Regions from separate parts of the Pseudomonas sp. 1121_17 genome, predicted to be linked through region 1. Evidence: riboswitches for the same ligand, from Rfam matches in the RefSeq annotation. Region 1 holds a riboswitch; each other region holds the start of a gene.
The links. A riboswitch is a leader RNA that binds a small molecule or an ion and turns the genes downstream of it on or off. The one in region 1 is predicted to bind cobalamin.

Region 1 (10,040 bases):
GTCGATGGCCATGATCGAGTTCACTGCCGACGGCACTATCATTGCCGCCAACGATAAATTCTGCCGGGCATTGGGCTATAGCGCCCAGGAGATCGCGGGCAAGCATCATCGCCTGTTCTGCGATCCGGAGTACGCCAAAAGCCCGGCTTACCAGCAATTGTGGCAAGCGCTGGGCAGAGGCGAGGCCATCAGCGGTACCTTCGAGCGCGTCGACAAGGCTGGCCGCGAGGTCTGGCTGCAAGCCAGTTACATGCCCGTGCTGGATGAGCAACAGCGCGTCACCAGTGTGATCAAGGTCGCTTCTGACATCACTCAGCGGATCCACGGCGAGCACGAAAGCGAAGCCCTGCTGCAGGCGATTGGCCGATCCATGGCAGTGATCGAATTCACACCACAGGGGCGGGTACTGACTGCCAATACCAACTTCTTGCAAACCATGGGCTACCGGCTCGAAGAAGTGGTGGGCCGTCATCATGGACTGTTTTGCCTCGCCCATGAGCGTGAGTCGGCCGAATACCGCGAGTTCTGGGCCTCACTTAACCGCGGTGAGTACCATTTGCACCGTTTCGAGCGAATCAACAAGCAAGGGCAGATTGTCTATCTGGAAGCTTCATACAACCCGATCTTCGATAACAAGGGCCGGTTGGTCAAAGTGGTCAAGTTCGCCAGCGACATCACCGCCCAAGTCAGCACTCAGCAAAGCGCTGCCGATGCCGCCCACGCCAGCTCCGTGCAGACTGACGCCTGCGCGCGTAAAGGCAGCGAGGTGGTGCAGCAGACCGTACAGGTGATCGAACAAATCTCTCAAGAGCTGAGCGACGCTGCGCGGACCATCGACGCTGTCAGCAAGCAGTCGGAGATCATCGGCCAGATTGTATTGACCATTCGCGGCATTGCCGACCAGACCAACCTGCTGGCACTCAACGCCGCAATCGAGGCGGCGCGCGCCGGTGAGCATGGCCGTGGTTTCGCTGTGGTAGCCGATGAAGTACGTAATCTCGCTGCACGCACCAGCAAGGCCACCCTGGAGATCGTCGATGTGGTCAGGCAGAACCATGACTTGTCACTGACTGCGGTCGCCAGCATGCAATCGAGCTTGTCGCACACAGGGCGCGGCGTGCAGTTGGTCAACGAGGCGGGCACGGTCATTCTGGAGATTCAGCAAGGCTCACGGCACGTTGTCGATGCAATCGGTCAGATCAGTTCGACGCTGCAATTGCATTGAGCCCAGCGCGCAGTTCACCTTGCAGGGTGTGCAGGCTTGCCTGCAATTGCTGGCGGGCGGCTGCGCTGGGTTGGTCCGAGGCCAAGACCTGCTCGAGTGTCTCGCAGTCGCGCACGACCCCGCGCACCTTGAGCATTTTCGCGCCGCCCTTGATGCGATGCGCAAGGGCGCGTAGCGCAGCGCTCGGCGGGTTTGCTCCCAATGCGTGCAGGGCGGCCAGGTCTTCAGCGGCAGTGCGTGCCAGTTGCTCGAGCAGACGTCTGATCAGTTGCTCGTCACCTTGGGTCAAATTACGCAACTGATCGATGTCGAATCCGCTTGGGCGCGGAGTCGGCGGATTCAATGCGTAGCGCGGCAAGTGCGCCTTGAGGGTATGCAGCCCGATCGGTTTGAACAGACAGTCGTTCATGCCGCTGTCCAGACAGCGGACGCGCTCCTCGGCCTGCGCGTTGGCAGTGACGCCAATGATGGTGCAGGCAGGCTGGCCACTTGCGCGTTCCAGCGCACGAATGCTGCGGCTGAGCTCATGACCATCCATGACCGGCATGCTGCAGTCGGTGATAACCAGATCGAACTCGCCCGCTTGCCAGCTGGTCAGGGCCAGTTGGCCGTTTTCAGCCAACGTCACCTGATGACCGAGGCTGTTCAGTTGTTTGTCGAGCAACAGCAGGTTGGCCGGGTAGTCGTCGACTACCAGAATGCGCAGAGGTTGACCGGGTTGCTGCTGGGTGGCCTCGCTCGTCTGCGGCTGCGATGCAGGCGTTGCGCTGGGCAGCGCCAGGCTGACCTCGACGCGTGTGCCAAGGCCCTCGACGCTTTGCAGCTGCAGCGTGCCGCCCATCAGTTGGGCCAGGCTGCGACTGATCACCAGACCCAGCCCTGCACCTTGCTGGGCGCGTGGGCCGTCGACCTGGGCAAAGCTGTTGAACAGGCGCGCCTGGTTGATGGGGTTGATACCCACGCCACTGTCTTGCACGCATAAGGTCAGTTGCAGCAGCTCTGCCGAGGCCGGCGCGCAGGTGAGGCTAACGAGGATCTCGCCGCGGTCGGTGAACTTGATCGCATTGCTCAGAAGATTGGCCAGGACCTGCTTGAAACGCAGCGGATCGACCAGCACCCAGAGTGGCTGCTCAGGCAGCTCGCTGCGCAGTTGCAGGCGTTTGATCCGGGCATTGCCGTCAAATACGCGCAAGCTGGCACGGACCAGTTCGATCAGATCGGTCGGCACCGGGGTCAGGGTCATGTGGCCAGCTTCGATGCGCGAGATGTCGAGGATGTCGCCAATCAGCTCAAGCAGACCAATTGCCGAATCGTGGGCAGTCTGCAAGGTCAGTGGGTCGCTGCGAGTGCCATCTTCCAGGGCCAGCTCCAGCAAGCCGATAACCGCGTTCATCGGCGTGCGAATCTCGTGGCTCATGGTGGCCAGGAAGGTGCTTTTAGCCTGACTGGCCTGCTCGGCAGCGTCCTTGGCCTGGCGTAGCTGCTCAAGCAGGCCCCGACTGAGGAGCAGTTGCGCCTGCAACGCCCGTTGGGCCTCGGTGCGCTGCTGGATCAGCTTGCGCAGGTAGGTGTTCCAGAACACGACACCGGCCAGCAACACGCCGCCGAGAACCAGCACCTGCAGGGCCAGGCTGCGATAATTGCGCCACGGGCTGTCACTGACCAGGGTGGTGTTGCGCCATCGGTTGACCAGTTGATCCAATTCGTCGGGCGGTATGCTCAGCAGCGCCTTGTCGACAATCGCATGCAGCTCCGGCTGATTGGCAGCCATGGCGAAGGCAGCCATCGCCGGTTCCTCGCCGAACAAGGCGGCAATGCGCAGGCGATTCTTGAACACATGATCTATGTAATAGCGCGCATTGATATGGCTGCTCAAGGCGACTTCTGCTTCACCGTTGGCCACCGCTTCCATCAGCCCCAGTGGTGAATCGACTTCCACCAGCTTGGCCTGTGGATGTTGGCGCTGCACCAGTGCACCCGGCGGAGAGCCACGTACTACTGCGATCCGGCGGTTGTCGATCAATGCCGCCGGGGTGCTGCCGGGGTTGCCGGCGCGGGTGACCAGCACCCGCGGACTGACCAGGTAGGGGCGAGTGAAGCGCAAGCGTGCCGCGCGCTCGCTGCCGTAACCGATCGCGCCGATCATTTGCGCCTCGCCCCGCAGCAGTTGGTCAACCATCTCCTGGACGGCTTCCACTTCGCTGATCTGAAAATCCAGCCCGGTGCGCAAGCTGATCTGCTTGAGCAGATCGAGGGCGACCCCACTGGGGCGTTGCTCGGCGTCGTTGAAGGTTAGCGGCGCCAGGGACGGCGTGACCAGCACCTGGACGCTGCGGTTATGTTCGATCCATTGTTGTTCGGCAGGGGTCAGCGGGGTGTTCAGGCGCTGGAGCAGGAGGCTGGTATTGCCGCTGCTCCAGCGACGCAGAATGTTCAGCCGCTCGCTGTCGCTGATGCGGCTCAGGGCCTGGTTGAGCAACCTGAGCAGGCGCGAGTTGTCGCGGCGTGTCGCGAAGGCGAACGAGCCGCCGGGCAGCGCCGAGAAATGGTCGATGCGCACCTGGCCTTGGTAGCTCTTGCCGATCAGGTAGTCGGTGCTGATTGCGTCGCCCAGGTAGACGTCGGCGTCGCCCATGGCGACCGCAGACAAGCCGCTCAAGGTCGAGCGATAAAGTTGCAGCTGTGCCTGCGGATACTGGGCCTTGACCGTACTGGCCGGCAAGTAATGGTCGACCATCGCCAGCCGCAGCCCAGCCAGGTCATCGCCGTGGCGCAGGGTCTGGACCTGTCGAGCGACGATCACCGGCAGGTCGTCTGCATATGCCTGGCTCAAGGTAAGCTCGGCATTGCTGGCTTCGGTTGCGTTGGAACTGCCCAGCAGATCGATTTGCCCGTCCTGCAAGGCTTTGATGGCCTGTTCGCGGCTGTCAAAGCGCTGCACTTGAACGGCTATGCCCAACTGCTCGCCGATCAAACCAGCATAGTCAGCATTGAGCCCTTCATGATCGGCTGGGGTGATATTGATTTCAAAAGGCAGGTAATCCGGCCCTGAGCTGCCGAGTACCAGCACCTTGTGCTGGTCCAGCCACTCGCGGTCATCGTCGGCAAGGTCCAGTGGAGCAGCAGCGCTGCTCGAGCGTGCCAGCAACTGCCGTGGCTGACTGTCAGCGAGCACGGCCGCAGACACGCCGCTAAGGCTGATCAGGAGTAGCAGTGTGCGCAGGCCGGTCATGACGTAAAGCTTCAGTTGACGTTGTTGCGCTTGGCCAGATCGACCATTTCCACCAGCGACTCCGACTTGAGCTTCTCCATGATGCGTCCGCGGTAGGTGCTGATGGTCTTGGCGCTAAGGTTCATGGATTCGCCAATGGCCTTGTTGTTTTCGCCCCGAGCCAGCCTGCGCAGTACCTCCATTTCACGGTTGGACAAGCTGTCCAGTCGGGCGCTTTCAGACTCCAGCGAATTGCTGTTGACCGACATTTGCGGAAAGGTCGAGTAGCCCTTGATCAGTGCCTTGAGGGCGAATACCACCGACTCGATGTCTTCATTCTTGTTGACGAAAGCGCCAATCCCGGCGTCCAGGCAGCGCCTGACGTAGAGGTCGGCAGGCTGCCCGGTTAGGGCCATGATCTTGGGTGGTGGGTCCAGCAGCTGCAGGCGCTTGATCACCTCCATGCCGTCCAGTTCGGGCAGGCCGATGTCAACGATCACTACCTGGGGTGAGAGTTTGCGGGCCAGTTCCACGGCTTCCTTACCGTCTTCGGCGGTGCCAATGACTCGAAAACGTTCGCGCTCAAGCAGCATGCGTACAGCCGTTAGAACGATTGGGTGGTCATCGACCAGCAGCACGGTAGTCATTGCTAGCTCCTGTGGTGAAGAGGGTCCGTTGCCTGAATCACACAGGAACGTAGCTGAGGGTTGATCCGCAAACCTCAGGCAGCGCGCAAGATACGTCGATTCTCAGTCCGTGGTAATGCCGAGTATAGGCGTGATGAACAAACCAGGTGATTCTGAGGAAAATTCCTACAAAAAAGTACGGTAACAATCCGGATGTGGCAGGCCTTCCGGCCTGCCGGCGGTAGGAATCAGGGGCAGGGCGCGTGGTCTTTGATGACGCGCTTAGTGGAGGCGGGGTTGTTGCTCAGTGCGTTACCAACGCGGGTCGGCCGGCTTTGCAGCTGACCAGCGCAGTTCGGGCAGCGTCCGTGCAGACGTTGTTCGGCACAGCTACGGCAATACGTGCATTCGAACGAGCAGATCATTGCATCCGGGCTGTCGCCGGGCAGTTCGACGGCGCAGCATTCACAGTTGGGGCGTAGTTCCAGCATGGGCGTGGTTCCGATAGCAACAAGGTTGGTCGAGTCTGCTCTGCGCTGGCGGCGCTGGCAATCAGCCGTTGCCGGGGCGATACAGGTGAGCGTGGCCGGCGCGATACAGGGCTGATTCGGCGAACGGTGTATCCCCCAGGACGTGACCGACCAGGATCAGCGCAGTTCGCCGAAAATCCCGTGTACTGATCAGTTCGACGATGTCCGCCAGCGTGCCTCTGACCCAGTCCTGATCAGGCCAGGTGGCGCGATGGATGACCGCAACCGGGCAGTCAGCACCGTAATGTGGCAGCAGCTCTGCAACGATCCGTGGCAGGTGCTTGACGCCGAGGTGAATCGCCAGGGTGCTGCCATGCCGGGCCAGATCGCCGAGTTGTTCGCCGGCGGGCATCGGCGAGCTGTCGCCGTAACGGGTGAGGATGACCGTTTGGGCGATGCCCGGCAGGGTCAGTTCACAACCCAGCAGTGCGGCGCTGGCCGCCGTTGCCGTTACCCCAGGGATGATCTGGTAGTCGATGCCCAGCTCGCGCAAGTGACGGATCTGCTCGCCGATGGCGCCATACAGGCTCGGGTCACCGCTGTGCACCCGCGCCACATCTTGGCCTAACGCATGCGCGCTGTGCATGGCGTCGATGATCTGCTCAAGGTGCAGTTCGGCGCTGTTGATGACAGTTTCGGCGCTGTGACCCTCGAGCACTGCGGCGGGGACCAGCGAGCCCGCGTAGATGATCACCGGGCAGTGCCGGATCAGGCGCTGGCCTTTGACCGTGATCAGTTCCGGATCGCCCGGGCCGGCGCCGATGAAGTAGACCGTCATGGCAAATCCTTGCAAATAAGATGGAGGCGATTATCCAGCACTGGCGAGGGCGAGGGTAGCGCCCGCCAACGTTTGCCGGGTGAGCACCAGCCGCGCGCTGCCGTGAGCATGCGCGGCAAAGGCCAGGGCGGTGCTTTCGGCTACGCCCCAGCAGCCGCTGTGGGCGAAGGCTGTAGCGGAGTGCTGGCTGAGCTGGGGGGCAAAACGCTGCAACTGCTCTGCGGGAAAAAACTCCAGCGCCAGTTGCAGGCGATCGGCCAGTTGATGCAGGCCAGCCTCGCTGACTTTCAGCTCGATACTGGCGATGCCCTGCACTGCATGCAGGGTTAAGCCAAGGCTGGCAAGACTTTGTAGCAGCAGGGCCTCAAGCAGGTCGGCGGGGCAGCCCTTGCGGCAGCCAACGCCGACATACACGGCGGGTCGCGGCTCAGACATCAAGCCTGCCGCGAACGGCGGAACAACCACGCACTGAGCAAGCCCAAGGCAATCCAGAAGGCGGCATTGGTCAGCCACGAGGCGATTTTGAACTGGGTTGCCAGGGCCTCAGGCGCAAGACTTTCATGCACGCTCGGCTGCGGCGCGCCGATCACGTGTGGCAGCGCCAACAGCAGTACGCCGACTACCTTCAGCAGCCAATGCTGGGCAAACACAATCAGGCCCAGGCCGACCGCAGTTGCGGCCGCAGTGCCGATCCACCAGGTCTGACGTTGGCCAAGGTTGGCTGCCGCCGTGCCCGGCAGCTCGGCCGGCAAGCCCAGGGTTGGCGCCAGGCAGAACACGGCAAAACCGGCCAGGCCCCACAGCGCTCCGGTGGCGACCCGGTTGGGTTCGCGCAGGCTGTACAGCGCTGCCAGCATCAGGGCAAAGCCGACCGCAACCACCAGGTTGCCGCCGGTGGTGGCCAGCACGCGCTGCCAGCCGTCTTCAGGCGCCCAGGCTTCGGCGCTGTGCTCGTGGGCAGCAACGGCGCTGTCATCATGCTCGTGCTGGCCAGCCGGCGCTGGGCTCTCGAAGGTTTCCGCTTCGAGGATCAACGGGCTGATCCAGAAGCTTTGCAGCAGGGTCAGCAGCAGGGCGGCGAGCAGGCCGCTGAACCCTGCAGTACGGGCAATGCGCGTGATCATGCGAGTCTACTCAGTGGCAGGGGAAGGCAGCGCTGTGGCGCGTATCGTGGGCTGCGTTGTGCACCGCTTCGATGTGCGAGAAACCGGCGAAGTACACCAGGCACAGGCCAACCAGGCTGGCGCCGACGGCGATGACCAGGCGTTGACTGAGGCTGACGGGGGTGGCGATGCTGTGTTTGGCACTGGTGATGGGCATGACGCAATCCTCTGCTTGTTATAGGCAGGGGGCAGGCGCACCGGCCCCGGGCGCGGATGGCCCAGGGCAATGCGACAGCGCCCGCCCACCGCGGGGTGTTGATATTCGACTACGCAGGCCGGTCTCCGGGCTCACGAGGAGGAGCAGGGCTCCTTGAAAAGCGTCACCTTCCCATGCCCTACAGCCTGGCACAGTGGTCAAGACACTTCGCTCGCTTACCGTTGCGGGGGCAGCACCGGAGTAGTCGGGCTCTCTATTGAGGCCAGCGACGCACCGGTTTCCCGTTTCACCCCATAGGGGGCACCTGAACGCAAGGCGCTAGCAAACCATGCCGCAGCGGCGCGCTGCAAGTGACAAGTTGCACGCCAGTGTGCATTCAGCCGCCTATATAAGGCAGATGACAGCCCCTAAAGCCGCTTGCAGCTTGCCGCCGGGGTGCGTAGCCTTGTCTGCTTCGAGGTTCTCCGGCGTGGCCGGAGCTAAGACGGGAACGCGGTCAAGCCGCGGCTGCCCCCGCAACTGTAAGCACTGATCAGGATCGACACAGCCACTGCGCCTTGCGCGGGAAGGCGTCATCTAACCGGCCCGGCGCCGGTGCGGTGCAAGCCAGGAGACCTGCCTCGAGACGATTTCGACTTTAATCCGGGCGGGGTGATCCGGAGGCGAACAAGCCCGGCTGTGACAGCCTGCGGCGCTCGTCCTGCATGCCCGCGCCATTCTGCCAAGGGCACGCATCCATGAAAACACTGGCCAAACTCCCCGTCACCATCGTCACCGGCTTCCTCGGCTCGGGCAAAACCACGTTGCTGCGGCACATGCTCGACAACGCCCAGGGTAGGCGCATCGCGGTGATCGTCAACGAGTTCGGCGAACTCGGTATCGACGGCGAAATCCTTAAACAATGCACCATCGGCTGTACCGAAGAAGAAGCCTACGGGCGTGTCTTCGAGCTGGCCAACGGCTGCCTGTGCTGCACCGTGCAGGAAGAGTTCTTCCCGGTCATGCGTGAACTGGTGGCACGTCGCGGCGATCTGGACCACATTCTGATCGAAACCAGCGGCCTGGCCTTGCCCAAACCGCTGGTGCAAGCCTTCCAGTGGCCAGAAATCCGCAACGCCTGCACGGTCGATGCGGTGATCACCGTGGTCGACAGCCCGGCAGTGGCTGCCGGCACCTTCGCAGCGTTCCCTGACCAGGTCGATGCCCAGCGCAAGCTCGACCCGAACCTGGATCATGAGTCGCCGCTGCACGAACTGTTTGCCGACCAGCTGGCCAGCGCTGACCTGGTGGTGCTGAACAAGGCTGACCTGATCGACGCCGAAGGCCTGGCCAAGGTTCGCGCCGAAGTCTGCGAAGAGCTGCCGCCGGCGGTCAAGGTCATCGAAGCCAGCAGCGGCCGCCTGCCGCTGGATGTGCTGCTGGGCCTGGGTGCCGAATCGGAAGCGCACATTGATGGGCGCCGAACTCATCATGACAGCCACCATGACGACGATGATCATGACGATCACGACCATGATGCCTTCGACTCGATCTCGCTGGATTTGCCAGAGGCCGATGAGCGCTTGCTGCTGACGGCCCTCAACCAGTTGGTAGTGGAGTTTGGCATCCTGCGCGTGAAAGGCTTTGCAGCCATCCCGGGCAAGCCGATGCGCCTGCTGATCCAGGGCGTAGGCACCCGCTTCGACAAGCATTTCGACCGGGCCTGGGGCGCTGACGAGGCGCGCATCACGCGCCTGGTACTGATTGGCCAGGAGCTTGACGCCAGTCAGCTCGAAGCCCGTCTGCGTCAGGCTCTGGAAGCCTGATCCATGCACCTGTTGCGCACCCAGCCCGGTGGTTTTGTCCCAGACGACAGTATTGCCGACCTCGGCCAGACTGCCGCCGAACTGGTCATTCTGTGCAGTGGTGACTCGCACCTGGCGCTGCTGGCCGAAACCGCGGAGCAGCTGCCTGGCGACTACCCCAGCGTGCGCCTGGCCAATCCCATGCAGGTGCAAAATCATGCCTCGGTCGACCTGTATGTCGACCAGGTGCTGCGCCATGCAAAGTTGATCCTGATATCACTGCACGGCGGCGTTGGCTACTGGCGCTACGGCATCGAGCAGTTGGTCGAGCTGGCGGCGCGCGGGGTTCAGGTGATCATGGTTCCGGGCGATGATCGGCCTGACCCCGAGCTCACCGGTTTGAGCACGGTCAGCAGCGACCAGGCCGAGCGCTTGTGGCACTACCTGCGCCAGGGCGGCAAGGCCAACGCGCTGAATCTGTTCAACTGCGTGGGCAACCTGTGGTTCCAGCGCGACTATGCCTGGCAGGAGCCGCAAGCGCTGGCCCGTACTGTGGTCTACCACCC
Region 2 (10,040 bases), on a different contig from region 1:
CATACAGGTGCAGCAGGTAGAAAAACATCGGCGCCGCGCCGAACACCGCCAGCACACTGATCCAGCGCGCCTGGCCGGCGCGTTCGAAGCCGCGTAGCAACAGCAGCCCGGCGCCCAGCGTCAGTGCCAGGAACAGTAGTGATGGCGGGTACTTGGTGATGTTGCAAAAGCTCATCACGGTCTGCATCAGGCTTGGGTAGCTGCTCCACGGCGCTTCGCCGTAGCCATTGAGCAGGCGCAGGCCGAGGAAGCCGAGCAGGGCCGCTACACCCGCCAGCAGCAAGCGCCGTTGGCGCACGCCGGCGACGCTGCTGCGGGCGAACCACGGGCCGAGGGCGTAGCCAAAGGCAATTACACCAATCCACGGCAGCACTGGGTAGGAGGTGCGCATGCGCAGGCTGTCGGACACCTCCAGCCAGCCGCGGTCATGCAGGATCGCCCACGGCACATGCATGACCGAGCCGGGCGCAAAGTGCACGCCGTCGAGCAGGTTATGCCCGGCGATGATCAGTGCACCGAGCGCGATCAGCACCGGGCGTGGCAGCCAGACCAGCAGTGACAGCGCGATCATGCTCACGCCGATCGCCCAGATCACCTGCATGTAGATCACCGTCGGGGGCAACTGGAAGGTCCAGGCGAAGTTGACCAGGGTGAATTCCAGCACCACCAGAAACAGTCCGCGCTTGAACAGGAACGCCGACGTGGCGCCGCGGCCTTGATACTTCTCGCCATACAGCCAGGCCGAAAGACCGGTCAGCAGGACGAACACCGGGGCACACAGATGCGCCAGGGTGCGGCTGAAAAACAACGAAGGTTCGGTGCTTTCGATGGTCATCGGGTCAACCACCTGGTGATGCATGAAGAAGGTCTCGCGTACGTGATCGAGCAGCATGAACAGAATGACCAACCCGCGCAGGGCATCGATGCTCTGCAGGCGTTGGCTGACGAGGGTGGGAGAGGTCAGAGCGCTTGTCATGAAATTTCGCTGGTGAGGTTTCGTGTAACGTTATCTTATAACTATTGGTTTTCCTGTTGAAAGCCTTTTATCGGCGAGCGTAGTGCCCATGAAGGCCCTGGCTAGCCCGTTGCTGCGCGGCCAGCCAGGGTAAATCGCGTTTAGAAGCTGTAGTCCAGCGTGGCGAAATACGAGCGTGGTGCGCCCAGCAGCCACTGCTCGCCGCTGTAGGCGGCCGTCACGTAGTTGCGGTTTAACAGGTTGTTCAACTGCAGGCCCAGGCGCACGTCAGGCAGCACTTGCCAGCCCAGGTTGGCATCGACCACGGTGTAGCTGGGGATGCTCTGGCTATTGCCGGTGTCGGCGTAACGCGTGTCGACATAACGCAGGCCGACGCCGGCATCGACGTCCTGGCCAAAGCCTTTGCTCAGCCACAGGTTGGCACTGCGTCGCGGCACATTGGCCGGGCGTTTGCCGCTGCGGTCGGTGGCAACGCCTGCCACGCTTTCATTGAAGTCGTCGTACTTGGCCCGCAGCAGCGCGGCGTTGGCCGACAGCTGCCACTGGTTGGCCAGGGCCAATTCGAGGGTCGCCTCCAGGCCATCGGAGGTCTGCTGGCCGGCCTGTTGCGGTTGATGGCTGACAGGGTCGTCGACCAGCAGCTTTTTCTTGACGATGTGATAAGCGGCCAAGGTCCACTCGCCACCGCCATCAAGAAAGCGCTGCTTGACGCCAAGTTCGGTCTGGCGCGCTTCGGTCAGGTCGAAGTTCATCTGTGCCGAGCTGAGGCTGACCAGGTTTTCCACACCGTCTTCACTGGTCGAGTACTGGCCGTACAGCGACAGGTCCGGCGTCAGCGCATAGACCAGCCCGGCGCGCCAGTTGCCGCCGCTGAGACTGCGGTCGGTGCGGCTGCCGTCGATCAGGTTGTCGCGCTCGATGTGGTTCTGATCACGGCGAATACCGGTCACCAGCGACAGCTGCTCAGTCAACTGCGTGCGGTTTTCGGCGAACAGCGCTGCGCTGTGGGTGGTGCTGAACGAGCGCGGTTGCAGCGGCGTGGCGCTGGCGAACTGGCCGGGCGCGGGCTGCCACGGGTCAATGTAGTCGTTGCCCATATCGTTGTAGGGCCAGTTGTTGGTCAGGCGGAAACGGATCTTGTTGTATTCGGCACCCACCACGGTGGTGCTGGCCAGGCCAAACAGGCTGTGCTGGAAGGTGAAGCTCTGGCGATCACCGATCTGCTCCTGGTTGTGCTTGATCTCGAGAAAACCATTACGCAGCAGTTGGCCGACGTCTGCGTCCCAGTTGTAGTTTTCGGCGTTGCGCCAGTGGCGACGGCTCTTGATGTAATAGAGCTGGTTGCTGGCGCTGACGTTGTCGCTGATAGCCCACTCGCTGCTCAGGCGGGTCCATTCATCGTGGTAGCGCAATTCGGCGTCACGCACGTTGTAGTTCTTGTCGCGCAGGCTGTCACGGTAGTGCCCGGCGATCAGCGGTGTGCCGAAGTAGTTCATCGGCTCGGCGTCGCCGCGTTCGTGGGCGAAGGTGAAACTCAGGTCTTCGCTGGCATCGAAGCGCAGTGCCAGGCCCAGGGCCAGGTTGCGTGAGTCGCCGCGGTCGATATAGCCATTGCCTTGCTGCTGGTTGATGGTGGCGCGGTAGCTGAGGCGCTCGCTCAGGCTGCCGCCGCTGTCCAGGCCCAGTTGCTGGCGGTCCCATGAGCCGTAGCCCAGGCGCAGCTGGTTGTGGATCTCGCCTTGCACGGGCTTTTTCGGGATGACGTTGACCACCGCGCCGGTGGCGCCTTCGCCGTACAACACCGACGCCGGCCCGCGCAGCACTTCGATACGCTCGACCAGCCATGAGTCGACCGGGAAAGTCTGGGTGCCGGCACCGGTGTACAGGCGCGCGCCGTCGAACAGGGTCATCACCGAACCATGGCCGTTGAAGCCGCGTGCGCTGAGGCCAGTGCCGCCATCGCCTGGGGTGCCGATGGAGGTGATGCCCGGGGTGCGGGTGACCGCATCCTGCACGGTGAGGTTGCTGCGCTGCTGGATCTGTTCGGCGCTAAGGCTGCTGACACTGGCTGGTGTTTCGAGGGCAGTGAGGCCGAGGCGCGAGCCGGTCTCGCTGCTGCTGGTGAGGTCGGCGCTTGCGTCGCGGCGTTCGCTGATCGCGATAGAGGGCAGGGCGACGACCTTGCTCGCCGGCTCTGCGGCCACGGCTGGCGAAGCGGCGGCAATGCAGGCCGCCAGAAGAGTAAAGGTATTGGTACGGGACATGTCGTTCCACTGGTGCAGGAAGTAAGGATCCCGGTGGAAACAACGCAAAGACAAGCGGGCACGAACGCTGGGCGCACGCGCAAACCGGCCTGCGCCCGCCCACCGCGGGTTTGCCAACTGAAAGTTGCAGGCCGGTCTCCGGGCTTGCGAGGGCTGGAAACCTTCACCTTCCCGTGCACGGGCACAGTGGTGTGTCGAAGGTTTCACTCGCTTACCGTTGCGGGGGCAGCGCCGGACTAGTCATGCAGATGACGCACCGGCTTCCCGTTTCACCCTGCGCACGGCGGCGCAGGACACCTGAAACTGGCGCGCATCTGAGCATCGAAAGTGGCCTTAGTCAAACCTTGGCGCTAAGAAAAATTTGTGACGCATTAGCGGTTTGCGAGTTTTTACTGATTCTTTTTCGAACTTTTCACACTCGGTGTGCATCGAAGCGCTCGAATGTCACAGAAACACCACGTCATGGAGACCTTTACCAATGTCCACCCGTAACCTGTTGCGTCATTCCTGCCTGCTGGCCCTGATCGCTGCCCCGCTTGCTGCCAACGCTGCGCCAAGTACCGATCCGCTGTTCACTTTCGGCCTGCTCGGCAGCTACGACAAATTCAAGTTCGAAGGCGGCTCTGAATCGGAGACCGATCACCTTGGTCAAGGTGGTCTGTTCGCCAACTATGGCAACAAGATGACCGCCGAATCCGGCTTCATCTACCAGATTGGCGCGGACGCCAAGTATGGTAAGAAGAGCGACAACAAGCTCAAGGAAGCCAAGGTTGATCTGGACCTGGGCTGGCGTGCTGCGATGGATGCGCGCAACTTCCTCGACTTCACCGTGGGCGCCGGCTATGACTGGTCGCGCTTCGAGCCTGAGCTCGACGACCTGGACAACGAGCTGACCTACAAGTCGCCGTTCGCCAAGGCTGCCATCGGCTACAACCACCAGTTCGATGCCTCGACCCTGCGCGTTGAAGTCGGTGCTCGCCGTAGCATTGACGGCCGCGCCAAGCTCAAGGTCGACGATTTCGGCAGCGACACCGTGGACATGAAAGACCGCACCAACCCTTATGCCGAAGTCAGCCTGCTGATGAACCAGCAGGGCGGCATGCCGGTCTACGGCAGCGTCTACTACACCCGCACCGAGTACAAACTCGATGAAGACTCGGATGTGGCTGACAATACCAAGCTCAAGCGTGATGAGTTTGGTGTGAAGGTTGGTTTGGCGTTCTGATTTAGCGATTTGTAGTGGGGCTGCAAAGCAGCCCCAACTACTCCGACCTATAGCTACTTGCCACGCCGCCGCGACACCCGCGCTTCAATGTTCTTGCGCCCGATCAGCAGCGCAGGTTTCTCCACCACCGGCTCATCCGCCAGCCATTTGTACATCACCAGGCAATCCACCAGCCCCAGCCGGGCATGCCGGTAGGCCTTGGGCAGGCGGCCGACTTCATCGAAGCCAAGCTTGCGCCACAGCGCCACGGCCACCTCGTTACTCGCAACCACCGAATTGAACTGCAACGCCAGAAACCCTTCCTGGCGGGCAAGCTTCTGTGAGTGCTCGCACATCAGCCTGGCCACGCCACGCCCGCGTGCAGCCGGGCAGACCATATAGCCACAATTGCCCACATGGGCGCCGGGTCCGGCGGCATTGGCTTTGAGGTAATACGAGCCAAGCAGCTCGCCGTCCTGCTCCGCCACCAGTGTATGCAGCGGTGCCTCCAGCCACAGCTGGCGCGCCTGCTCGAAGCTGATCTGCGGGTCGAAGGCGTAGGTTTCGCGGGCCTGGACGATGTTTTGCATAGTGGGCCAGAAGCCGTCGAAGTCGGCGGCGGTCATGGGGCGGATATGGATCATGGCGGTACCTGCACGGGCTGAGCCGGCAAGTCTGGTGGTGCAGGCGCCGCCGCGCAAGTGCGGCGACGCCGACAGGCTTACTCGTCGGCTTGGCCCAGCGCATCCAGAGCTCGGGTCGAATAGACCAGCGCAGCTCCAGCGTTCATCGCCACGGCGACACCGAGCGCCTCGGCGATCTGCTCGCGGGTCGCGCCCTGCTTGAGGGCTTCCTTGGAGTGCACGGCAATGCAGCCGTCGCAGCGGGTGGTGACGGCAACCGCCAGCGAGATCAATTCGCGGGTCTTGGCATCCAGGTGGTTGGTCTTGGCCCCGGCGCCGCTGGCGGTCACGTAGCCCGCGACGGTGTCCGGTGAGAGTTGCTTGAGGTCGCCGATGCCAGCCATCAGCTGCTTACGGTAGGCGTCCCAGTCCATCATGCTCATTGTCTTCACCTTGTAGGGTTGCGGCAGGAGCTTTCAGGCTAGTCGAGTGGAGAGGGTTAGCGAGCGGGATAATAGTCGAAAGCGTGTTGCACTTAGGTAGCAAGCATTCAGCGCCGCCGGCATGACGGCGCCTTGCCAGGCTGTCTCAGATGTAGATGAACACCAGCACCAGGGCCGCTACCACCAGCCACTTTTCCAGGTAATAGCGCATGCGGTTGCGTTTTTTCAGCGCCTTGCCACGCTCGCGGATTTTGTAGATGCGGGTGAACAGGCGGTTGATCGCGCCAGTCTTGTCATTAGCGTTGTTGGGCGCTGCAGCCGCGGCCATCACCTTGCGGCTGAACCAGCGGTTGAAGGCGGTAGCCCAGTGGTACTTGAGCGGCCGCTCGACATCGCAAAAGAGGATGATGCGGTTGTGCTCGGTGGTGTTGGCGGCGTAGTGGATGTAGGTTTCGTCGAAAATCACCGCCTCGCCGTCGCGCCACGAGTACTTTTCGCCATCGACATCGATATAGCAGCCATCGTCGTTCGGCGTGTCCAGGCCTAGGTGATAACGATAGGAGCCGGCATACGGGTCACGGTGGCGAACCAGCTTGGCGCCTGGGGGCAGGGTGGCGAACATGGCAGCCTTGACCGTACCGATGCCTTGCAGCAGCTCGGTGGTGCGCGGGCACAGTGTTGTCGCCGACGGGTGGGTCTCGCCATACCACTTCAGGTAAAAGCGCTTCCAGCCGGTCTTGAAGAACGAATTGAAGCCAACGTCGTCATGGTTGTCGGACTTTTTGATTTCGCCAACGTGCAGCAGCTGCTGGGCTTCAGCGCGAATTTCCTGCCAGTTGTCCTTGAGCGGTTGCAGCTCTGGGAAGGCATCGACCGGCAGGTAGGGTTTGGCCGGCAGCCTGGAAAACAGATAGAGGAAGCTGTTGATCGGCGCAAGGAAACTCGAGTGGTCCCCCAGCTGGCGCGTCAGCTTGTGACGCACATGGCCACGCAGATGCACATAGGCAATCGAGAGGACGAAGATCAGTACGAAAGCAATTTTCATCGACAAACACTTGTAGAGAATGGCCATGAGCCATGGCTAGATCGCGTCAGCATAAACAAACCGAGTACGACTTTGTACTTATTGTTACATTTGATCGACGGTACTTTGGTGGCATTGCCTACGTGTCGCGCAAACGTTTCCGCTAGGGTTTTCGGCTCATCTGCGATCCGTCAGGCCGGTACACTCGACTGATCCGTTCATTAATCCGGAGCGAACATGGCCAAGGAAACGCGCCCCAGCGGCAGCCCGTTCAAGCGACTGTTTTTTGCCCTTCCAGTCAGTGATGACCAGCGCCGCAGCGTCGCCCAGTGGCGTCGTGAACTTGAGTTGCGCAGCGGCAAGCCAGTGCCCGCGGACAACTTCCATCTGACTCTGCTGTTTCTCGGAGATGTCGACAGTGCGCAGTTACCCGCTCTGTGCGCTGCGGTCGACCAGATCAAACGCCCGGCCGCGCCGTTACGCGTGTTGCTCGATCAATTGCAGGTGTGGCCACGGGCCGAAGCGCTGGTGTTGCAGGCAAGTGATGCGCCGCCCGCCCTGCGCCAGTTGGTGTATGCCCTGGAACAGGCCGCGCTGGGCCTGGGCATCGCCCGCAGCAGCCGTGAGTACCGCGCGCACCTGACCCTGGCACGGGACTTTCAGGGGCAGGTGCCGGAGGCCAGCGTGCCGGCTGATTTTTACCTCAGTGCGCGGCACTTCACCTTGTACGAGTCACGCAAGGGCCGCTATTTGCCGTTGGCGCAGTGGCCGCTGAAGGTCTGAGAAGCGCTTCAGAACTGCGGCGTGTACTTGACTGAGAACATCAGATTACGCGGCTCGCCATAGTTGTTGCTGCCGTTGAGCTGGTTGAAGCCGGCGACCCAGTATTTCTTGTCGAACAGGTTGTTGGCGTTCAGCGCAAGATTCACTTCTGGGTTCAGCTGATACGCCACCCGCGCGCTCCATACCGTGTAGCCGGGCACCTCGTAGCTGCGCTCGTAACCCAGGGTGTGGCTCTGGCTGGTGAAGCCCATGCCGGTGCTCCAGCGCTGGCCGTCGACCGGCAGCTGGTAATCGGCCCACGTACGCAACATGTGCTTGGGCGTCCACTGGCTGAAAGTGCGGCCTTCGTTTTCCGGGTCATCAAGAAACGTGGTGGTGTTGTAGGTGTAGCCGGCGAACAGCTGCAGGCCGCTGACCAGTTCGCCGCTGATCTCGGCTTCGACGCCCTGGCTGCGGACCTTGCCGGAGGCCATCGAGCAGTACCAGCCATCACATTCCTGGCCCGATGCGATATCGGTAACCGCGCGGTTTTCCTGGTCATAACGGAAGATCGCCAGCGAGGTGTTGACCCGGCCATCGAGCAACTCGCCCTTGAGGCCGGTCTCGTAGTTGCTGCCAACGATCGGCTTGAGTGGGGCATTGCCCAGGGCACGTTCGGTCTGCGGCACGAACACATCGGTATAGCTGGCGTACCACGACCATTGCTCTGTGAGGTCATAGATGAAGCCGGCATACGGGGTGACCTCACCGGACTCGGTCATACGGCTGGTGGGGTAGCGCCTGCCCGGATCGGTCGGGTTGTTGAAGTCGATCGAGTCCCAGCTGTAGTCGAACCAGCTGACGCGGGTGCCTGCAATCAGCGTCAGGTCCTGCACCGGCTTGACGCGCCAGACGCCGTACAGGCCCTTTTGCCGAACGTCGTAGCTGGCTTGGTTATGGCGACCAAAAGGACCGGCCAGCAGGCTGTCGCGGCTCGGTTCCGGGCGGTCATGATCGATGTCGAAGATGTTGCCGCTGCCGGCGTTGAATTTGCGCCAGTAGGCGTCATCCGAGGTCAGCTTGGCATAGTTGCCGCCGACGGTGATTTCGTGCGCCACCGAGCCGGTATCGAAGTGGCCGACCACGTTCATATCCAGCCCCAGCTTGCTGGAGTGGAAGTCAGTGATCCAGTCGGCGTAGCTGACGCCATCGCCGTTGGCCTCCAGGCCTTCGCCGGACGTCTGCACGCGCTGATGGGTAGAGGTGTTGGTTTCGTCCATGCGCACGGCGGCAGTCTTGAATGTCCAGTCGTCGTTGAAGCGGTGCTCGAGGTCCAGGTAGTAGGTGGTGACGTCGGTTTCGGCGCGGCTCCAGCGTGCGCCGGTGAAGGTCGAGCGGGGTAGATCGACCGGCTTGCCGCTGGCGTAACGCGGGATACCGCGCAGCATCGGGCGTGACTGTTCACGGCTGTAGCTGATACCTGCGCCAACCGTGGTAGCGTCGTTCAGGTCGATGTCCAGCGCGCCATACAGCGAGTGGGTTTTGCTCCATTGATAGTCGATGAAGCTGTCGCTCTGGTCTTCATCCAGCACCATCCGCCCGCGCACCTTGCCATCGCTGGTCAACGGCCCGCCGGCATCCAGTTGCAGGCCGTAATGGTCCCAGGAGCCGGCCTTGCCGGTGATGGCCACGGTCGGCGCCGCCTGGCCGCGCTTGCGCACCAGGTTGATCGCACCACCCGGGCTGCCGGTGCCTTGCAGCAACCCAGAGGAGCCGCGCAGCACTTCAACGCGATCGAAGAACACCAGATCCTGGGTCGCCCAGTTGCCCAGCGAGTAGTTGTTGCGCTGGATCGGTACGCCGTCGTACTGCCAGTCATCGATCTGGAAACCGCGCGAAGTCACTACCATGCCCGGGCCGATACCCTGCGCGCCGACGATGCCGGTGGTGTGATTGAGCGCGTCCTTGAGGTCGGTGATGCCCTGGTCGTCCAACTGCTTGCGGGTGATCACCGTGACCGACTGGGGGATCTCTCGCAGGGTATGGGTACCTTTGCCCAAGGTGACTGCGCGCGCGGCATAGGAGCCGCTGCCTTCGCTGGTGGCGTCGAGGTAGTTGTCATTGATACTGGTCGCGCCCAGCTCCAGCGCGTCGCCGCCGACACTGGCCGGGGCCACGCTGAAATGGCCGCTGCCGGCCACCCGCAGTTGCAGGCCGCTGCCGCTCAGGGCGGTCTGCATGGCCTGTTCGGCGCTCATCTGGCCGACCACTGCTGGCGCCTGCTTGCCGCGCACCAGGTCTGGCTCCAGCGCAATAATGCTGCCGCTCTGGCTGGCGATGCGGTTGAGGGTGGCGGCCAGGCTTGCGGCCGGCAGATTGAAGGTCAAGGTCTGCGCCTGAGCCAGGGCACTCAAGCTGCTCAGAGCGAGGACCAGGGGCAGGGCGCGGGGCCAGGTGTTGTGCACGGTGTTCTCCCGTTGAAAAGTGGCTGTCAGGAGATAGGTGCGACGAGAAATGAAAACCGGACACGGCTGCGAATGATTTTTAAAGATATTCTCACTATGCTGGCATTGGCCCGATCAGTGTCAGCCACGGTGCGTAGTGCTCGACCTTTATAGGCAAAGCTTCGGCGAGGGCGGCCAAGGCCTGTTGCGGCTGGTCCAGCGGGAACACACCCTGCACGCGCAGGCCGCGCACTGCCGGGGCCAGGCGAATGTAACCACGCTGGTAAGGGCGCAGCGCCT
Region 3 (10,040 bases), on a different contig from region 1:
TGCTCGACATCATCCTCGGCCAGCTCGATCAGTTGGTGCCCGGCACGCTGCCAGGCGTAGGGATGTTCGGCATAGCACGGCGTCAGCACCCCTACCCGGCCCGCCGCGCGCAGGTGTGGCAAGGCTTGAATGGCGGCCTGCGAGCCTGCCACGGGCAGCAGCTGCGTGGCGCCGTAGTAGTGACGCGCAGCTTGCTCCAGACCATCTTCGCTCTCCGGCAAGCGCGCCCAGGCAGCCTGCGCAATCGCCGGGATTGCAAAGGGCCATGGGGCAATACCGCTGGACAGGTCCAGCCACTGCTCGCGGGCAATCCCGTACTCACGCACTGCGCGTTGCAGGCGGCCGCCATGTTCAAGCATTCAGATACGCTCCCAGACAGATCAGCAGCAGCCACAACCAGACGCCGCGTTGCACCAGGCTCCAGCCGCGCTCGATGGCGTCGGCATCGGCCGGTGGCCCCTCGCCCAGCTGCGGCCGCTCGTGCAGCTCGCCGTGATAAACCGCAGGGCCACCCAGCTCGACACCGAGCGCACCGGCACCGCTGGCCATCACCGGGCCTGCGTTGGGGCTGTCCCACAGCGGCGCCTGACGCCGCCAGCAGGTCAGCGCCAGGCGGGTCTTGCCGAGCAGCGCGTAAGTAAGGGCGACCAGCCTTGCAGGAATGTAGTTGAGGACGTCGTCGATGCGCGCCGCCGCCCAGCCGAAGCGCTCGAAGCGTTCGTTGCGATAGCCCCACATGGCATCGAGCGTGTTGCTCAGCCGGTACAGCACCACCCCGGGCGCACCGGCGATGATGAACCAGAACAAAGCAGCAAACACTGCATCGCTGCCGTTCTCCAGGACTGATTCGCTGGCAGCGCGGGCGACGGCAGTTTCGTCCAGTTCAGCGGTCTCGCGGCTGACCAGGTAGCCGACCCGACGCCGGGCTTCGGCCAGATCACCGCGGCGCAGTGCGTCAGCCACCGGCATTACGTGCTCACCCAGGCTACGCAGCCCCAACGCACAGTAAAGCGCCAGCACATCGACCAGCCAGCCGATCAGCGGCAGCCAGGACAGCAACAGTGCCAGCAAGGTCAACGGCACCACGGCCAGGAACCAGGCGCTGACGCCATGGCTGCGCCAGCCGCGACCACCCGCATTCAGGCGCTGCTCCAGGCGTGCGGCAAAATTGCCGAAAGCAACCAGCGGGTGGCGCCGTTTCGGCTCACCCAGCAGCGCGTCGAGGGCAACACCGGCGACGGTCAGCAAGGCCACGCTCATGCGCGTTCTCCCCATTGGTTTTCGTAGAGCATGGCGCTCAGTGGCTGTTGTTCGGCCCAGTTTTCCAGGGCCAGCATCGGTGCTGGGTAGAACGCCTCGACCGGGCCCAGGCAGAGCACCGCCACCGGCTTGGCATCGGCTGGCATGGCCAGCAGCTCGGCCAGTGCCTGCGGGTCGAACAACGATACCCAGCCCATGCCCAGGCCTTCGGCGCGCGCGGCCAGCCAGAGGTTCTGGATCGCGCAGGCGAGCGAGGCCAGGTCCATTTCCGGCAGGGTGCGGCGGCCGAAGATGTGCGCTTCGCGCTTGTCCATCAGCGCTGCCACCCAGAGCTCGGCGCAGTCGTTGATGCCTTCGACCTTGAGCTTCATGAATTCGTCGGAGCGCTCGCCAAGGGCTTCGGCGGTGCGCGCCCGCTCCTGCTCGACCAGTGTCTGGATGCGTCCGCGCAAGTCGCGCTGACTGATGCGGATAAACCGCCACGGTTGCATCAGGCCAACACTGGGGGCCTGATGCGCGGCCGCCAGCAGGCGTGTAAGCACCTGCGGCGCTACTTCGCCACCGGCAAAGTGGCGCATGTCGCGGCGCTCACCGATCGCCCGGTAGACCGCGGCGCGTTCGGCATCGGAGAAGGCATGCTCGCTCATGGTCGCAACAGCGCCGCCGCCGCGTGTGGGTCGGAGGGGAAATAGAAGTGCACGTAAGAAGCCGTCAGCCGGCCCAGGCGGTACACCGCCTCGTTGCCGCGGCCGCCGTTGGGGCTGAGGCCACGGGCGATTGGCTCCAGCTCGCTGGTGGTCAACGAGTGGTGATAGGTGTGTCCGCGCAGGGTGCCTTCGGGCAGTTCCACCGCTTGCAGGGCCAGTGCTGCCAGGCGCTTCTGCATCACCGCCTCGCCAGTCAACAAACCAACCAGCGCGGCGCGTTCACCGGCAACATCGGTCAGGTTTTCAAGCAGGTAGAGCATGCCGCCGCACTCGGCCAAAAGCGGCTTGCCAACATTATGGTGAGCGCGAATCGCGTCCAGCATCGGCGTATTGGCGGCCAGCGCATGATGGTGCAATTCGGGGTAGCCGCCTGGCAGATAGAGGCTGTCGACCTGCGGCAGCTCGCTGTCGTGCAGCGGCGAGAAAAACTCCAGCTGAGCCCCCATGGCCCGCAGCAAGTCGAGGTTGGCGCCATAGATGAAGGCAAATGCTTCGTCTTGCGCCACACCGATGCGCACCCCGGCCAACGAGGGCAACGGTGCTGGCAAAGCGGGGCCATCGAAGCTCACCGCTGGCGGCAGCGCTGCATCGCAGCTGCCAGCCAGGGCCTCGGCGGCGGCGTCGAGGCGCTGGTCAAGGTCGTTCAGTTCGCTGGCTTGCACCAGGCCCAGGTGGCGACTCGGCAGCTCGATGCCGCGCTCGCGCGACAGCCCGCCGTACCAGCGCAGGCCTTCGGTCAGGCTGCCTTCAAGTAGTTGCGCGTGGCGCAGGCTGCCAACCCGATTGGCCAGCACCCCGGCGAACGGCAAATCGGCCTGGTAGCGTGCCAGGCCCAGGGCCAGCGCACCAAAGGTCTGGGCCATGGCGGTACCGTCGATCACCGCCAGCACCGGAACGCCGAAATGGCGCGCCAGATCAGCGCTGGACGGAGTGCCATCGAACAAGCCCATGACCCCTTCGATGAGGATCAGGTCGGCCTCGCCGGCAGCTTCCCAGAGCAGTCGCCGGCTCTCTTGCGCGCCAATCATCCACAGATCGAGCTGGTACACCGGTGCGCCGCTGGCCCGCTCCAGAATCATCGGGTCGAGAAAGTCCGGACCGCACTTGAACACCCGCACCTTGCGCCCGAGGTTGCGGTGCAAGCGCGCCAGGGCTGCGGTCACGGTGGTCTTGCCCTGCCCGGAAGCGGGCGCTGCGATCAGCACCGCCGGGCACCGGCGCGGGTCACTCATAGTTCCACGCCCTTCTGGGCGCGGATACCGGCCTGGAAGGCGTGCTTGAGCATGCCCATCTCGGTAACGGTGTCGGCCAGTTCGACCATTTCCGGTTTGGCGCCGCGGCCGGTGACGATCACGTGCTGCATTGGTGGACGAGCCTGAATGTCACTGAGCACCTGGTCCAGATCGAGGTAACCATGCTTGAGGGCGATGTTCAGCTCATCCAGCACAACGAAATGAATCGACGGGTCCTGCAGCATTTGCCGCGATACCGCCCAGGCGGCTTCTGCCGCGGCGATGTCGCGCTGGCGGTCCTGGGTTTCCCAGGTAAAGCCCTCGCCCATCACGTGGTAGCGCACCTGCTCGGGGAAACGGCGGAAGAACAGCTCCTCGCCGGTGCTGTTGCGGCCCTTGATGAACTGCACCACGCCGCACTGCATGTCATGGCCCAGCGCGCGGGCGAGCATGCCGAAAGCCGAGCTGCTTTTGCCCTTGCCATTACCGGTCAGCACCAGCAGCAGGCCGCATTGATTGGGAGAGTTGGCGATACGCTCGTCGATGATCGCCTTTTTGCGCTGCATGCGCGCCAGGTGACGTTCGTCGCGTTCGGGGTTGTCGCTCATAAGGTTCTCCGCAAGTGCCTGCGCGCGCACCGGGCGGCGACAGATCGAAAGGCAGGCAAACGGAGAACGCGCAGGCGCCGTGGCGCAAACCACAGTGAACTGTGCATCACCCTCCGTGATGCCGTTGGCAGTAACAGGCCGGTCTCCGGGCTCGTGAGCGCTACGTACGCGGCTCACCTACCGTTGCGGGGGCAGCGCCGGACTGGTACCGGCTTCCCAGTTTCACCCCGCCAGACCGCCGTCCGCAGGGCACCTGAAACACGCCGCGAAGGTTAGAGGGTTGCACCGGGAGCGTCAATGAAACAAGGCCGGTTTGGCCTGGATCAATGGCCGATTCGACAGTACAGCGCAGACTGCTAGCATTGACATCATATCGCCATCACTGTAGCTGACCGCGATAATCACAATAAGGAGTGCGCAGCATGCAAGGTCTGATCATCAACAACCCGCGCCTGGAGTTTTTGCGTCCTGCCCTGGAGCGCTGGGTCGACTGCATCGATCGCTTCGCCGAACTCAACCATGCCAGCGACGCGCCGTACTGGCATGGTGCAGCGGCCAACGTCGGCCTGCTGGCTGCCGCCGCCTGGCAAGCCGAGCTGGTCGCCCTGACCCAGTTTGCCAGCAGCAAGCAACGCGAAGAAGGCGAGCGCGAAGGCCGTTGTGACCTGACCATCAGCACCGCCGAGGAGTCGATCCACACGCACGCCAGCCAGCGCTGGCCGCGCATTGCCCGGCTCGACCTGACCGCCGCCCTGCAAGAAACCACCAGCGCCGCCAAGCCGATTGCCTATGCCAGCCAGCTCAAAGCCGGGGCGCTGTTCGTCAGCCCGTGGAAAGCCGGCCAGCACGCCAGCCCGGAAGAACTCCAGGACCTGGTCGATGACCTGCAAAAGCACACCGCCTGCGCCGTTGCCTGGTACTTCCCGTACGCCTATCGCAAGCTGCACAACGAGCTCGGCCAGTATTTCCCAGGTGTTGCATTGCTGTTCAAGCAAGCGTGAAGCACCCCTGCGCCGCGCCGGGTTGAACCTCGCCCGGCGGCTATGGTTCTGTATGCCATAGCCCTTGTCGAGAGCCCGCCCATGAACAGAATGCGCAGTGCCGTTGTGCTCGCCTTGCTCGCAGGCCTCGGCGGCTGCGGCGAGACCGCCAGCCTCAGGGTCAACGATGGCATCGGCCCCACACCGCAGTTACCGGCGCCAAACAAAACCCTGTTGCCAACCGTCAACGTCGCGCCAGCGGTCGGCTGGCCGCAGGGTGGCAAACCGGTTGCAGCGGCCGGCACTCAGGTTGCGCTATTTGCCGACCACCTCGACCATCCGCGCTGGCTGTATGTGCTGCCCAATGGCGACGTGCTGGTCGCCGAAACCAACGCACCGGCCAAGCCGGACGACAGCAAAGGCCTGCGCGGCTGGTTCATGAAACGAGCCATGTCCTTGGCCGGTGCAGGCGTCCCCACCGCCAACCGCATCACCCTGCTGCGCGACCGCGACCATGACGGCGTTGCCGAAACCCGCAGCCGCTTTATCGAAGGGCTCAACTCGCCCTTCGGCATGGTGTTGGTAGGCAAGGACCTGTACATCGCCGATACCGACAAGCTGCTGCGCTTCGATTACGTGACCGACGCGTTGCAGATCGACGGGCGCGGGCAGAAGGTCATCGACCTGCCGGGTGGCACCCTCAATCACCACTGGACCAAGAACGTGATTGCCAGCCCCGACGGGCGCAAGCTGTACGTCACGGTAGGCTCCAACAGCAACGTGGCAGAGAACGGCATGCAGCAAGAGCAAGGCCGCGCGGCGATCTGGGAAGTGGACCGCGCCACCGGCAGCCACCGCATCTTCGCCTCCGGGCTGCGCAACCCGAATGGATTGGCCTGGCAGCCGCAATCCGGGGCGCTATGGACGGCAGTCAACGAGCGCGACGAGATCGGCAGCGACCTGGTCCCGGACTACATCACCTCGGTCAAGGATGGCGGTTTCTACGGCTGGCCGTACAGCTACTACGGGCAGCACGTAGACGTGCGGGTGCAACCACAAGACCCAGCCAAAGTCGCCCAGGCGCTGGTACCGGATTACGCCGTGGGGCCACATACCGCTTCGCTTGGCCTGGCCTTCATCGAGCCGGGTTTATTGCCCGCACCGTTTGGCCGTGGCGCGCTGATTGGTCAACACGGCTCGTGGAACCGCAAGCCACACAGTGGTTACAAAGTGATCTTTGTGCCGTTCGATGCGAATGGCAAGCCGGCAGGCCAGGCAATAGACCTGCTGAGCAGTTTCTTGAATGAACAGGGTGAGGCAATGGGCCGGCCGGTTGGCGTGGTCAGCGATCAGAGCGAAGGCGTGCTGGTGGCTGATGATGTGGGCAACGTAATCTGGCGAGTGAGCGCAGCGAAGTAACTGAAAAAGCCACTCAGCCACTGCTTTTGACTCTCGCCCTTGATCTGCGCCAGCGCAGCGAGGCGTGCTCTTGACCTTGATCTGCTTTTGATCTTGATCCATCGGCGACTCAGGAGGCCGAGCGCAGGTCTTGCGAAGGGAGGTGCCGGCCATGGATGGCCGGCAAGCGCTGCGGCCCAGGATGGGCCGTACAGCGCGGTCCTCCCGGGAGCAAGGCCGGAGCGAGGGAACCCCGCAGCGCAGCGGAGGGGCCGGATGTGGAGCCAAGCATTTTTTTGGTTACTTTTTTGGGGCGTTTGCCAAAAAAGTGACTCGCCGTAAGGGCGAAAGGGGCCCACAAGACCACCACAGAGAATGGATAAGCACGCAGCACCAGTGAACGACCAGAGATCACCGGTGCCGCGTAGGTCGCTAATTCAGGGATTCTGCGCCAAATGCCCAGCCGGCAATATCCGCTTGGCCTGCAAATACGCCTTGGCCCAATAGCTATTACTCAGATAATCCAACCGCACAGTCCCGCCAGTCCGCGGCGCATGAACAAACCGCCCTTCCCCGACATAGATCCCGGCATGGCTAACCTGCGAGCCGCCCCCGGTAGCAAAGAACACCAAATCCCCCGACTGCAGCGAATTGACATCAATGCTAGGCGCCCGCATCACAATCATCTCGCGAGTCGACCGCGGCAAGCTGATACCAGCAGCATCCCGGTACACATAGCCAATCAGCCCACTGCAATCAAAGCCCGAATCCGGCGTATTGCCGCCCCAGCGATAAGGCGTGCCAACCAACCCGATAGCCCGGAACAACACATCCGCCGCAACCGGCGAAGAGCTGGGTTGTTGATTGAAGGTGATTTGTGGCTGAACCACAGGCGCCGGTGCCGGAGCACGGCTGGAGCAGGCAGCGAGCATCGCCACCAGCGAAAGAAATGCGAAGCGCGCCACTGTCACCATGGCTGAAACTTCCTGTAAGAGGCCGATCGACCGCAGTCGAAAAGAGTTGAGAAATTAGATTAGACGCTTTCTGTAAATGCGCACGGCGGCGAGCTTTTTAAGCATCGCCGCCGTGCGAATATAGCAACTGGCTATCAGTTACGCGAGATCATCGTTGGCGCCATGGCCAGGGCGCGTTTGGCCTCGATAAAGGTCTTGCTCCAGTAGCGATCCTGGAGATTATCGATGCGCACACCACCGCTGCGACGGCTGCTCGAGTGGATGAACTGATTGTCACCCAGGTAAATGCCGGCATGGCTTACCCGACCGCGACCGTTAGTGCTGAAGAACAGCAGGTCGCCTGGCTTGAGCTTGTTGCGGGCTACTTTGGGTGCGTCGACACTGATCATTTCGCGGGTCGAGCGTGGCAGGTTCATGCCAGCCTCTTCGCGGAACAAATAACCGATGAAACCGCTGCAATCGAAACCGGACTTCTCCGAAGTGCCGCCAAAGCGATAGCGGGTGCCGATCAAGGCCATGCCGCGCTCCAGAATGCTGTCGGCAAGGACAGGCAACTGGTAAGGCTTGCTGCTGGAGAATGCCTCGAGGTCATCCTCGGTAGCTATTGGCTCTTCGCCGAAGACCGAAGAAGCAGAAGGTTTGATCAGGTCCGCAGACTGTGCGGCAACCTGTGGGTGATCCTGGGGCTCGGAAACCGGGCCATGCGCCGCGCAGCCAAAAAGCAGGGTCACAAGTGCGAGTGGCACGAGGGGTGCGAAGTGCTTGAGCATGTGCACGACCGTGTCTTTAGTTCTAAAGGAGGCTGCGACTATGCCTTCTATCAAGGTTATTTGCAAATTTTATCGAAAAAAATGTGACTTTTCCGTTTTTCCGCTGTAGCCCGCTGGTTTCAGGGCTTTACCAGCCCAGAGTTTCTTTCAGAAAAGGGATGGTCAGCTTGCGCTGAGCCTGCAGCGAGGCCTGATCAAGCCGCTCAAGCAGATCAAACAACGCACTCATGCTGCGCGCGCCGCGGGTGAGGATGAAATGGCCGACCTCGTCGGTCAGGTGCAAACCGCGGCGCGAGGCACGCAGTTGCAGGGCGCGCAGCTTGTCTTCATCGGACAGCCCGCGCATCTGGAAGATCAGCGCCAGGGTCAGGCGCGACTTGAGGTCGGCAAGCTTGATCGGCAATTCGCGCGGCGAACTGGATGCGGCCAGCAGCAAGCGTCGGCCGCTGTCGCGCAGGCGGTTGAACAGATGGAACATGGCCTCTTCCCAGTCGGCTTTACCAGCGATCACATGCAGATCGTCGATGCACACCAGCTCGTACTGTTCGAGGTGATCGAGCAGCTCGATACCGCGATCGAGCAACTGCGCCAGGGGCAGGTAGACCGCCAGCTCTCCGCGCTGCTGGAAACGCTGGGTGGCAGCCTGCAACAGGTGGGTGCGACCCACACCCTGCTTGCCCCATAGATAGATGAGGCTCTCGGTCCAGCCGGCGTCGGCTTCGCACAAGCGCTCGACATAGCCCAGTGCTGCGGCATTGGCGCCCGGATAGTAGTTGATGAAGGTGGCGTCATCTCGCAGACGCACACCCAGGGGCAACTGGATCGGTTTCATGCTGGGCTGACGGTCACGAGGACCACGGGGCCTTGGAGGAAAGTCTGCAAAGTCTATACCTGCAGCGCGGGCGGCACAATCAGCGCCGGCGAGAGGGCAAGTAAAATCAAGGGCTTGCACCGAAGCGGGGGCTGCACTCGCAGCCCCCTCCCCCGCGTTAAAGCTGAGGGTCTTCTTCGCCGCCGTACAGGTCCGACTCCTTGTACATCTCGTGGGCATGGCGCAGCAGCACCATGATCACCGCGGCTACCGGCAAGGCCAGCAGGACACCAGTGAAGCCAAACAGCTCACCGCCGGCGAGGATCGCAAAGATCACCGCCACCGGGTGCAGGCCAATCCGGTCGCCTACCAGCAGCGGAGTCAGCACCATGCCTTCAAGCGCTTGGCCGATCATGAACACAGCAACGATACCCAGCATCGGATAGAGGTCACCGCCGAACTGGAACAGCCCGGCAATCAGCGCCGCGCCAATGCCGATGATGAAGCCCATATAAGGCACGATTGCAGCAAGGCCGGCCAGCAGGCCGATCAACAAGCCAAGCTCGAGGCCGACCAGCATCAGGCCACTGGCATAGATCACCCCCAGCGCCAGCATCACCAGCAACTGCCCACGAACAAATGCACCAAGCACTTCGTGGCATTCGCCTGCCAGCTCGACGATCTGCTCTTCGCGCTGACGCGGCAGCAGGCTGCGCAGCTTGGCCATCATCAGGTCCCAGTCACGCAGCAGGTAAAAGCCCACTACCGGGATCAGCACCAGATTGGCCAGCCAGGCCAGCAGGGCCAGGCTCGACGCCGTGGCCTGACTCAGTACCGCACTGACAATGTCGGTGGTCTGGCCCATATGCTCGCTGATGGCGGCCTTGATCTTGTCAAACTTCCAGAAACCATCGGCCAGCCCCAAGCGGGTTTGCACCCACGGCAGCGCCACATGCTGCAGCCAGTCGAGCATCTGCGGCGTCAGCTCGTACAGGCGTACCAGCTGCTTGGCCAGCATCGGGATCAGCACTAGCAGCAAGGCCATGAAGATCAGCGTGAACAAGGCGAACACCACCACTACGCCCCAGGTGCGAGACAGACCCGCCCGCTCCAGGCGGTCGACCAACGGGTCAGCCAGATACGCCAGAAGGATGCCGACCAGAAACGGCGACAAGATGTTGTGCAGGCTATACAGCAGTACCGCCACTACCAGGGCCACGCCCAGCCATACCCAGCGACGCTGATCAGTCATCATGTTCATGTTTTCTCTTACCAGGCAAAGCGCAAGCCATCGAAAGGT

Region 2: another riboswitch for cobalamin. It lies ahead of FW789_RS21395 (TonB-dependent receptor); the one in region 1 lies ahead of FW789_RS05750 (CbtB domain-containing protein).
Region 3: another riboswitch for cobalamin. It lies ahead of cobO (cob(I)yrinic acid a,c-diamide adenosyltransferase); the one in region 1 lies ahead of FW789_RS05750 (CbtB domain-containing protein).

The regions. Positions count from the first base shown of each region.
Region 1 covers NZ_VXCX01000002.1:186,371-196,410, forward strand. Annotated here, with positions in the region: partial or broken gene FW789_RS05710 (PAS domain-containing protein) at 1-688, shown strand, start outside; partial or broken gene FW789_RS05715 (methyl-accepting chemotaxis protein) at 797-1,225, shown strand; gene FW789_RS05720 (transporter substrate-binding domain-containing protein) at 1,200-4,457, opposite strand; gene FW789_RS05725 (response regulator transcription factor) at 4,469-5,083, opposite strand; gene FW789_RS05730 (DUF1272 domain-containing protein) at 5,311-5,553, opposite strand; gene cobM (precorrin-4 C(11)-methyltransferase) at 5,615-6,370, opposite strand; gene FW789_RS05740 (cobalamin biosynthesis protein) at 6,401-6,805, opposite strand; gene FW789_RS05745 (CbtA family protein) at 6,805-7,494, opposite strand; gene FW789_RS05750 (CbtB domain-containing protein) at 7,505-7,690, opposite strand; cobalamin riboswitch at 7,790-8,013, opposite strand; cobalamin riboswitch at 8,131-8,327, shown strand; gene cobW (cobalamin biosynthesis protein CobW) at 8,428-9,495, shown strand; gene cobN (cobaltochelatase subunit CobN) at 9,499-10,040, shown strand, end outside.
Region 2 covers NZ_VXCX01000014.1:49,187-59,226, forward strand. Annotated here, with positions in the region: gene FW789_RS21390 (DUF1624 domain-containing protein) at 1-976, opposite strand, end outside; gene FW789_RS21395 (TonB-dependent receptor) at 1,117-3,240, opposite strand; cobalamin riboswitch at 3,353-3,556, opposite strand; gene FW789_RS21400 (outer membrane beta-barrel protein) at 3,719-4,465, shown strand; gene FW789_RS21405 (GNAT family N-acetyltransferase) at 4,519-5,088, opposite strand; gene FW789_RS21410 (carboxymuconolactone decarboxylase family protein) at 5,166-5,510, opposite strand; gene lpxO (lipid A hydroxylase LpxO) at 5,656-6,555, opposite strand; gene thpR (RNA 2',3'-cyclic phosphodiesterase) at 6,772-7,317, shown strand; gene FW789_RS21425 (TonB-dependent siderophore receptor) at 7,326-9,761, opposite strand; gene FW789_RS21430 (FecR family protein) at 9,856-10,040, opposite strand, start outside.
Region 3 covers NZ_VXCX01000001.1:5,735-15,774, reverse strand. Annotated here, with positions in the region: gene cobD (threonine-phosphate decarboxylase CobD) at 1-359, opposite strand, end outside; gene cbiB (adenosylcobinamide-phosphate synthase CbiB) at 352-1,260, opposite strand; gene bluB (5,6-dimethylbenzimidazole synthase) at 1,257-1,907, opposite strand; gene FW789_RS00070 (cobyrinate a,c-diamide synthase) at 1,904-3,199, opposite strand; gene cobO (cob(I)yrinic acid a,c-diamide adenosyltransferase) at 3,196-3,807, opposite strand; cobalamin riboswitch at 3,927-4,079, opposite strand; gene FW789_RS00060 (hypothetical protein) at 4,230-4,808, shown strand; gene FW789_RS00055 (PQQ-dependent sugar dehydrogenase) at 4,890-6,206, shown strand; gene FW789_RS00050 (C40 family peptidase) at 6,623-7,159, opposite strand; gene FW789_RS00045 (C40 family peptidase) at 7,294-7,929, opposite strand; gene hda (DnaA regulatory inactivator Hda) at 8,057-8,761, opposite strand; gene FW789_RS00035 (AI-2E family transporter) at 8,919-9,992, opposite strand; gene FW789_RS00030 (DUF2066 domain-containing protein) at 10,010-10,040, opposite strand, start outside.